2 regions of the Psychrobacillus sp. NPDC096389 genome follow, and region 2 is predicted to be linked to the other one. Evidence: a T-box and tRNA genes for the amino acid it is inferred to sense, from the RefSeq annotation. Region 2 holds a T-box; the other holds one or more tRNA genes.
What was found. A T-box is a leader RNA that pairs with one kind of tRNA and senses whether it is charged. The one in region 2 lies ahead of argS (arginine--tRNA ligase), so its partner is inferred to be a tRNA-Arg.

Region 1: it has a tRNA-Arg gene. The T-box ahead of argS (arginine--tRNA ligase) is inferred to sense a tRNA for this amino acid. The anticodon was not compared.

Annotation. Positions count from the first base shown of each region.
Region 1 covers NZ_JBIWFB010000001.1:1-3,397, forward strand. Annotated here, with positions in the region: partial or broken rRNA gene ACIQ38_RS00005 (23S ribosomal RNA) at 1-88, shown strand; rRNA gene rrf (5S ribosomal RNA) at 148-263, shown strand; rRNA gene rrf (5S ribosomal RNA) at 488-603, shown strand; tRNA gene ACIQ38_RS00020 (tRNA-Val) at 711-786, shown strand; tRNA gene ACIQ38_RS00025 (tRNA-Thr) at 800-875, shown strand; tRNA gene ACIQ38_RS00030 (tRNA-Lys) at 882-954, shown strand; tRNA gene ACIQ38_RS00035 (tRNA-Leu) at 987-1,069, shown strand; tRNA gene ACIQ38_RS00040 (tRNA-Arg) at 1,088-1,164, shown strand; tRNA gene ACIQ38_RS00045 (tRNA-Pro) at 1,175-1,251, shown strand; tRNA gene ACIQ38_RS00050 (tRNA-Asp) at 1,338-1,413, shown strand; tRNA gene ACIQ38_RS00055 (tRNA-Phe) at 1,478-1,553, shown strand; tRNA gene ACIQ38_RS00060 (tRNA-Gly) at 1,561-1,631, shown strand; tRNA gene ACIQ38_RS00065 (tRNA-Ile) at 1,641-1,717, shown strand; tRNA gene ACIQ38_RS00070 (tRNA-Asn) at 1,722-1,796, shown strand; tRNA gene ACIQ38_RS00075 (tRNA-Glu) at 1,803-1,874, shown strand; gene ACIQ38_RS00080 (tartrate dehydrogenase) at 2,650-3,397, opposite strand, start outside.
Region 2 covers NZ_JBIWFB010000001.1:144,657-148,053, reverse strand. Annotated here, with positions in the region: gene ACIQ38_RS00735 (hypothetical protein) at 1-178, shown strand, start outside; gene ACIQ38_RS00730 (MBL fold metallo-hydrolase) at 338-1,195, opposite strand; T-box leader at 1,313-1,507, shown strand; gene argS (arginine--tRNA ligase) at 1,609-3,273, shown strand; gene ACIQ38_RS00720 (collagen-like protein) at 3,354-3,397, shown strand, end outside.

The DNA.
Region 1 (3,397 bases), 140 kb from region 2:
CTCAAAGACGATGAGGTAGATAGGTTCGGGGTGGAAGCGTGGCGACACGTGCAGCTGACGAATACTAATCGATCGAGGACTTAACCAAAATGTATGTATTGTAGTAAATGTCTGTTTATCCAGTTTTGAGTGAACAAGCACTCATCGTCTAGTGATGATGGCAAAGAGGTCACACCCGTTCCCATACCGAACACGGAAGTTAAGCTCTTTTGCGCCGATGGTAGTTGGGGGTTTCCCCCTGTGAGAGTAGGACGTCGCTGGGCACAATAAAAAAGTCGTTACCGAGTAATCGGTAGCGACTTTTATTATCTATTGAAAAAGATGACTATGGGTAGCTTATAGGTTTTTTTGCCAGAAACTTCATATCTTCATTGTATTTTTAATAAATTTTATAACTCAGTATTGACATATTGATAATAATAGAGTAATATTATTCGAGTCGCCAAAAGAACAAATAGTTTGGCTGACAAACATGAACATTAAATTGTCTAGTGATGATGGCGAAGAGGTCACACCCGTTCCCATACCGAACACGGAAGTTAAGCTCTTCAGCGCCGATGGTAGTTGGGAGTTTCCCCCTGCGAGAGTAGGACGTCGCTGGGCTTGTAATAAATACATATAATAAATCAAAAAAAGTTCAAATTAACAATGAATTGAATTAAAAAATCGATGTAGAAATACTTTACTTATTATGATTTATTATTTACCCAGGAGGATTAGCTCAGCTGGGAGAGCATCTGCCTTACAAGCAGAGGGTCGGCGGTTCGAGCCCGTCATCCTCCACCATAATTCTATAATTGCCGGAATAGCTCAACTGGTAGAGCAACTGACTTGTAATCAGTAGGTTGAGGGTTCAAGTCCTTTTTCCGGCACCATTTTTCGAGCCATTAGCTCAGTTGGTAGAGCATCTGACTTTTAATCAGAGGGTCGTAGGTTCGAATCCTACATGGCTCATCACTTGTTAAGTAAGTAATATAAATGCGGGTGTGGCGGAACTGGCAGACGCACAGCACTTAAAATCCTGGGGTAGGTGACTACAGTACCGGTTCTATTCCGGTCCTCAGCACCATTTTTTAAAAAAATATATGCGCTCGTAGCTCAATTGGATAGAGCACTTGACTACGAATCAAGAGGTTGCAGGTTCGAGTCCTGCCGAGCGCACCATAATATATGACGGGAAGTAGCTCAGCTTGGTAGAGCACTTGGTTTGGGACCAAGGGGTCGCAGGTTCGAATCCTGTCTTCCCGACCAGTTATTTATTTGGGGCCTTAGCTCAGCTGGCTAGAGCATTCGGTTCATACCCCGAAGGTCACAGGTTCAAATCCCGCAACCAAAACGGTCCCGTGGTGTAGCGGTTAACATGTCTGCCTGTCACGCAGAAGATCGCCGGTTCGATCCCGGTCGGGACCGCCATTTTATTTATTAGTTCGAAATTTGAGATAAGCGAGAGATTCGTAGCTTAGCACAAATCAAAGTTGGCTCAGTAGCTCAGTCGGTAGAGCAAAGGACTGAAAATCCTTGTGTCGGCGGTTCGATTCCGTCCTGAGCCACCATAGTAATGCGGGTGTAGTTTAGTGGTAAAACCTCAGCCTTCCAAGCTGATGATGAGAGTTCGATTCTCTTCACCCGCTTCCAATAGTGGGCCTATAGCTCAGCTGGTTAGAGCGCACGCCTGATAAGCGTGAGGTCGATGGTTCGAGTCCATTTAGGCCCACCACTATTCCGAAGTAGCTCAGTGGTAGAGCAATCGACTGTTAATCGATTGGTCGTAGGTTCGAGTCCTACCTTCGGAGCCATATAAAGGCCCCTTGGTCAAGCGGTTAAGACACCGCCCTTTCACGGCGGTAACACGGGTTCGAATCCCGTAGGGGTCATAATAAACTTTAAAGAAAAAAAGACAATCATTCATTTGATTGTCTTTTTTTAGTGCGCCAGGCATGCACATGAACTATAGGGTGCGAGTCCCGAACCCCGAAGACAGCAGTAACAATAAATGATTTTGTCATCCTTATCGATACTTAGAAAATGTTAGTTATTATACTAAATGATTAGAGTTCTTCTATTAAAAAAAATACAATTACAGGCTTTCTTCATATTCACTGACTAGTTTATAAAAAGTTGTATTTTTTACTCCAATTTCTTGCTTTGCTTTCACTTCTCTTATATCTCCTGACTTCCACTGAGCATACGCAACTTAAAACTCAGTAACCTTTGGTCGACCCAAAACTGTGCCATTTTGCAAAGCTACATCAATTCCTTCGTGTTGAAATCTAAATATAGCGATAATAGACGTTATAAAAACATACTAATAAACACCATTAAAACAATGATTATTAAATGATTTACAATATTTTCTATAACGTTTGAGAAGTGGTGGTTTAAAAGTTTCTTATTTAAAGTACGGCAAAGGCGGCTTATTTAAAAAGCTTATGATAGCAAGGTTTATAGAGCACTCCTTCCAGAAATGGTTGGGGTGTTTTTTTGAGGAATAAGATCTATTTGATTTTCTTAAAATAAGTCGAACATTCCTGACTATCCAATATTTCATTTATGAAAACGAGCTAAAAATAAAAAATTGTCGAAAAGTCAATCTTCGACAATTTTTTATATATTACAGTATGCAGAGTATAGAAATAAACAGTTATCAACTTACTCTAATTTAGTTTTCAAATAGTGAATGATTGTATCAGTGACTTCTTTTGTAGTAGCTTGACCTTTTAAATCACGAGTTTTGGTGCCTTGTACTAGGCTATATTCTATTGCTTCAAGTAAATGATCTCCTAGTCTAGCATAGCCTAGATAATCTAACATTAGTTTTCCGGTCCAAATTTGACCTAATGGGTTAGCGACTCCTAAACCTGCGATATCAGGAGCAGAACCGTGCACTGGTTCAAACATGGAAGGGAATTCATTAGTTACGTTAAGATTGGCTGCTGGCGCAATGCCGATACTCCCCATAATTGCTCCACCGATATCTGTCAAAATATCACCGAACAAATTGGAAGCTACGATCACATCAAACTCAGAAGGCTTCATAATCATATACGCTGCCATAGCATCGATATGAACACTGTTTTGATCTAGCTGCGGATAGTTAGCTACGATATCATGGAAAACATCATCCCAAAAAGGCATACTATGAGAAAGGCCGTTTGATTTTGTAGCGCTCGTCACTTTTTTACTTCTTTGATTAGATAAGTCACATGCGTAACGCATTGCTCTTTCTGTGCCTTTTCGAGTGAAAATAGCATTTTGAATGGCAATTTCATCCTCATCTGAGTGAATTCTACCACCGCTATCCGAGTATTCCCCTTCAGAATTTTCACGTACAACAATAATATCGAATTCTCCAGGGCTTTTTAATGGTGAATCAAGTCCTTTTAATAATTTAGCAGGG
Region 2 (3,397 bases):
TGCTGGACAAGATTATGAAATATCCGATACGGGAATCCACCATCTAGCAATAGAATCTCAGAATTTCCCTGCCTTACAGCAATTACTATCCATTAACTGGATTATGGAAGAATATCCTGTTATGAACAATGACTCTACCAAAAAAGTAGTGAGTATACAAGTTCTTCAACGGGTATAAAGAAGTAAAATAAATAAAAAAACCGAACTATCCTTCGAAACACTAATTTGTTATTTCGTAATAGTTCTGGTTTTTATTTTTATTGCTTGGATAATAAAAATATTATCCTGCTTTTATAATGGGCAAATTAGTTATGAACAATCCTCTTTAGTAGCATTTTTACTGTTTAGGTTTATCCACGTATTTTCCATAGCCAGGTATAGCTATCTGTTCAAAATCTTTCACAAGTACATTTAGACTACTTGTTAACAAATCACCTGACATTGGTAATCCATGACCTGTAACCGCAACTTTCGGGTTTAATTCCGCTAATTTTTTTACCGATTCTTTCGCCGCTACCCAATCGGTAGTAAGGTATCTCGGTGGTCCACTTATCTCCTGTTCCTGTGTTAAAACCTTATACAAATATTCTTGTTTAACAGTAACAAATGCATCCCCTGCGATTAATGCTCCGTCTTTGTCCCTGAATAAAGAGACATGCCCTGGGGAATGACCAGGTGTGTGTATCCATCTAAAACCAGGCATATGAGGTATTGTTCCATCGGAAGGCAATTCTTTTACGTTACCGGCTAAATTTATCGGATCTGTTGGGAACATAGCAGACATTTTAGAAATCATTCCACCTTCTACACTAGTATCGGGATCAGGATAGCTTTCTGTTCCAGTTAAAAATGGGATTTCCAAAGAATGAGCATATACGGGAACTTTCCATTTATTCACTAATTCTACAATGCCACCTACATGATCAAAATGACCATGCGTCAAAATAATAGCGCGTGGCCGACTATCTGCACCAAAACGTTCCTCTATAACAGAGGTAATTTTGTCAGCTGAGTGTGGCATCCCAGCGTCAATTAATACAAACTCATTTGATCCAGGTTCTCCAACTAAGCAAATGTTGACAATTTGTATAGTATGATAATATATACCTGGTAAAACTTCCATTCCTGTTCCACTCGCAATTGATGTGGCTGGTATAAATTTATAATCATCTCCGTAGGAAATATTAGAATCCATAAACTCCCTCTTTTCTAGTTATGTCATCGTTAGCTTTTCACTCCTACATGGATTTATACCCTAAGGACTTTTTTCAAAACAATTTGACTTTTCTTCTTCCATTTGGTAATTTAAATTACAATATCTTAGAAAAAGAGAGTAGCAACATCGAATTATTAAGCGAGCTAGGGACGGTGTAAGCCTAGTTAAGAAGAGTTGTGAACCGCACTTTGGAGATGCTTTTAAAAAAAGCCGGAGACTCACCGTTATGGAGAAAGTGGCCAAAATAGGCAAATTGAGTGGTACCGCGGAAGTAAAGCTTTCGTCTCATTTTTTAATGAGACGAAAGCTTTTTTTGTTGTTCCAGTAATCTGTAATTATTACAAAAGTATTACGGGTGCCTGGCACCCGTAATACTTTTAGGAGGAGTTCAAATGAAAAAGAAGATAGTGGAAATTATTCAAAGCTTTACGTCTGAGGCAATTGCTGAAAATATGATTGAAGTTCCTACTTATGCGCACTTGGGTGACTTTGCTCTGCCCTGTTTTCCGTTAGCTAAAAAGCTTCGCAAGTCTCCTATCCTTATTGCGCAAGAACTTGCTGTAATTATCCAAGATGAAAGTATTGAAAAAGCGGAGGCAGTAAATGGATACGTTAATATTTTTATGAAAAGATCGACATTTGCCCATTCCATTTTGACGAACATTCATAACCAAGGAAAACAATATGGTTCTTCCGATGTGGGTGCTGGAGGCGTTGTTTCTATCGATATGTCCTCACCTAATATTGCAAAGCCGTTTTCGATGGGACATTTAAGATCTACGGTCATTGGAAATTCTATCGCTTTATTACATGAAAAAAGTGGCTATCAACCTGTTAGGATTAATCATCTTGGCGACTGGGGCACTCAATTTGGAAAGTTATTAGTAGCTTATCGTCTATGGGGAAATGAAAAAGAAGTACAAGAGGCTCCTATCCAAACGCTATTAGCCCTCTATGTTCGCTTTCACGAAGAAGCTAAAATAGACGACTCTTTAAATGACCAAGGAAGAGCGGCTTTTAAATCGTTAGAAGATGGAGATACAGAAGCATTGGCACTTTGGAAATGGTTTCGAACGGAGTCACTAAAAGAATTCCAAAAGATCTATGATTTACTTGGAGTTTCCTTTGATTCATACCGTGGAGAAGCTTATTATAACGACAAAATGGAACCGATTGTAGAAGAACTCCAACAAAAGAAGTTATTAATCGAATCTGATGGTGCATTAGTAGTCGAAATTGGGGAACATTTACCACCTTGCCTTATTAAAAAATCCGATGGTGCAACCTTGTATGCAACGAGAGATATTACAGCCGCTATTCATCGTAAACAGACATATGATTTTGTTAAATCATTGTATGTTGTAGGAAATGAACAAAGCTTACACTTCTCCCAATTAAAAACCGTCTTAAACAAAATGGGATACGAATGGGCGGATACTATACACCATATTCCTTTTGGTCTTATCTTAAAAGATGGTAAAAAGTTATCGACTCGTAAAGGGAAAATAATTTTACTGGAAGAAGTATTAACTGAAGCAATTCTACTAGCCGAAAAAACAATCGAAGAAAAAAATCCTCGATTGGTTAATAAAAAAGAAGTGGCAAAAACAGTAGGTGTCGGCGCTGTCATTTTTAGTGATTTAAAACAACACCGAAAGCATGACATCGAATTTGACTTAAAGAAAATGCTTCAAACAGAAGGTGAAACCGGTCCTTATGTACAATACACCTATGCAAGAGCATGTTCCATATTACGAAAAGCACCTGCACAAAACACTTTTGAGGTTACTGAAGTAAATGATTATGAGTGGGAAGTCATGAAATCACTCCAGCAGTTCCCATCTGTTATTAAGCGTGCTGCAGCGGAATATGATCCATCGTTACTAGCGAAATATGCCGTGCATTTGGCGCAAACCTTTAATTCATTTTACGGAAATATACAAATCATGAAGGATTCCAATCATTTGCCGTATCGTCTTGCACTCGTTCAATCAGTTGCTATAGTTTTAGAAGAATCTCTTAGACTGCTTGGTATAAAAGCACCCGAGGAAATGTAACATACCCAAGAACTACTGACAAAAGTCCAATTCCTCTCTCCTTTAATGAATAGGTTAATCAATAGGGGAGGTGAAATTAATTGGATAATAGTCAGCCATGTAGTAAATGTGGCAGAGTTCATAC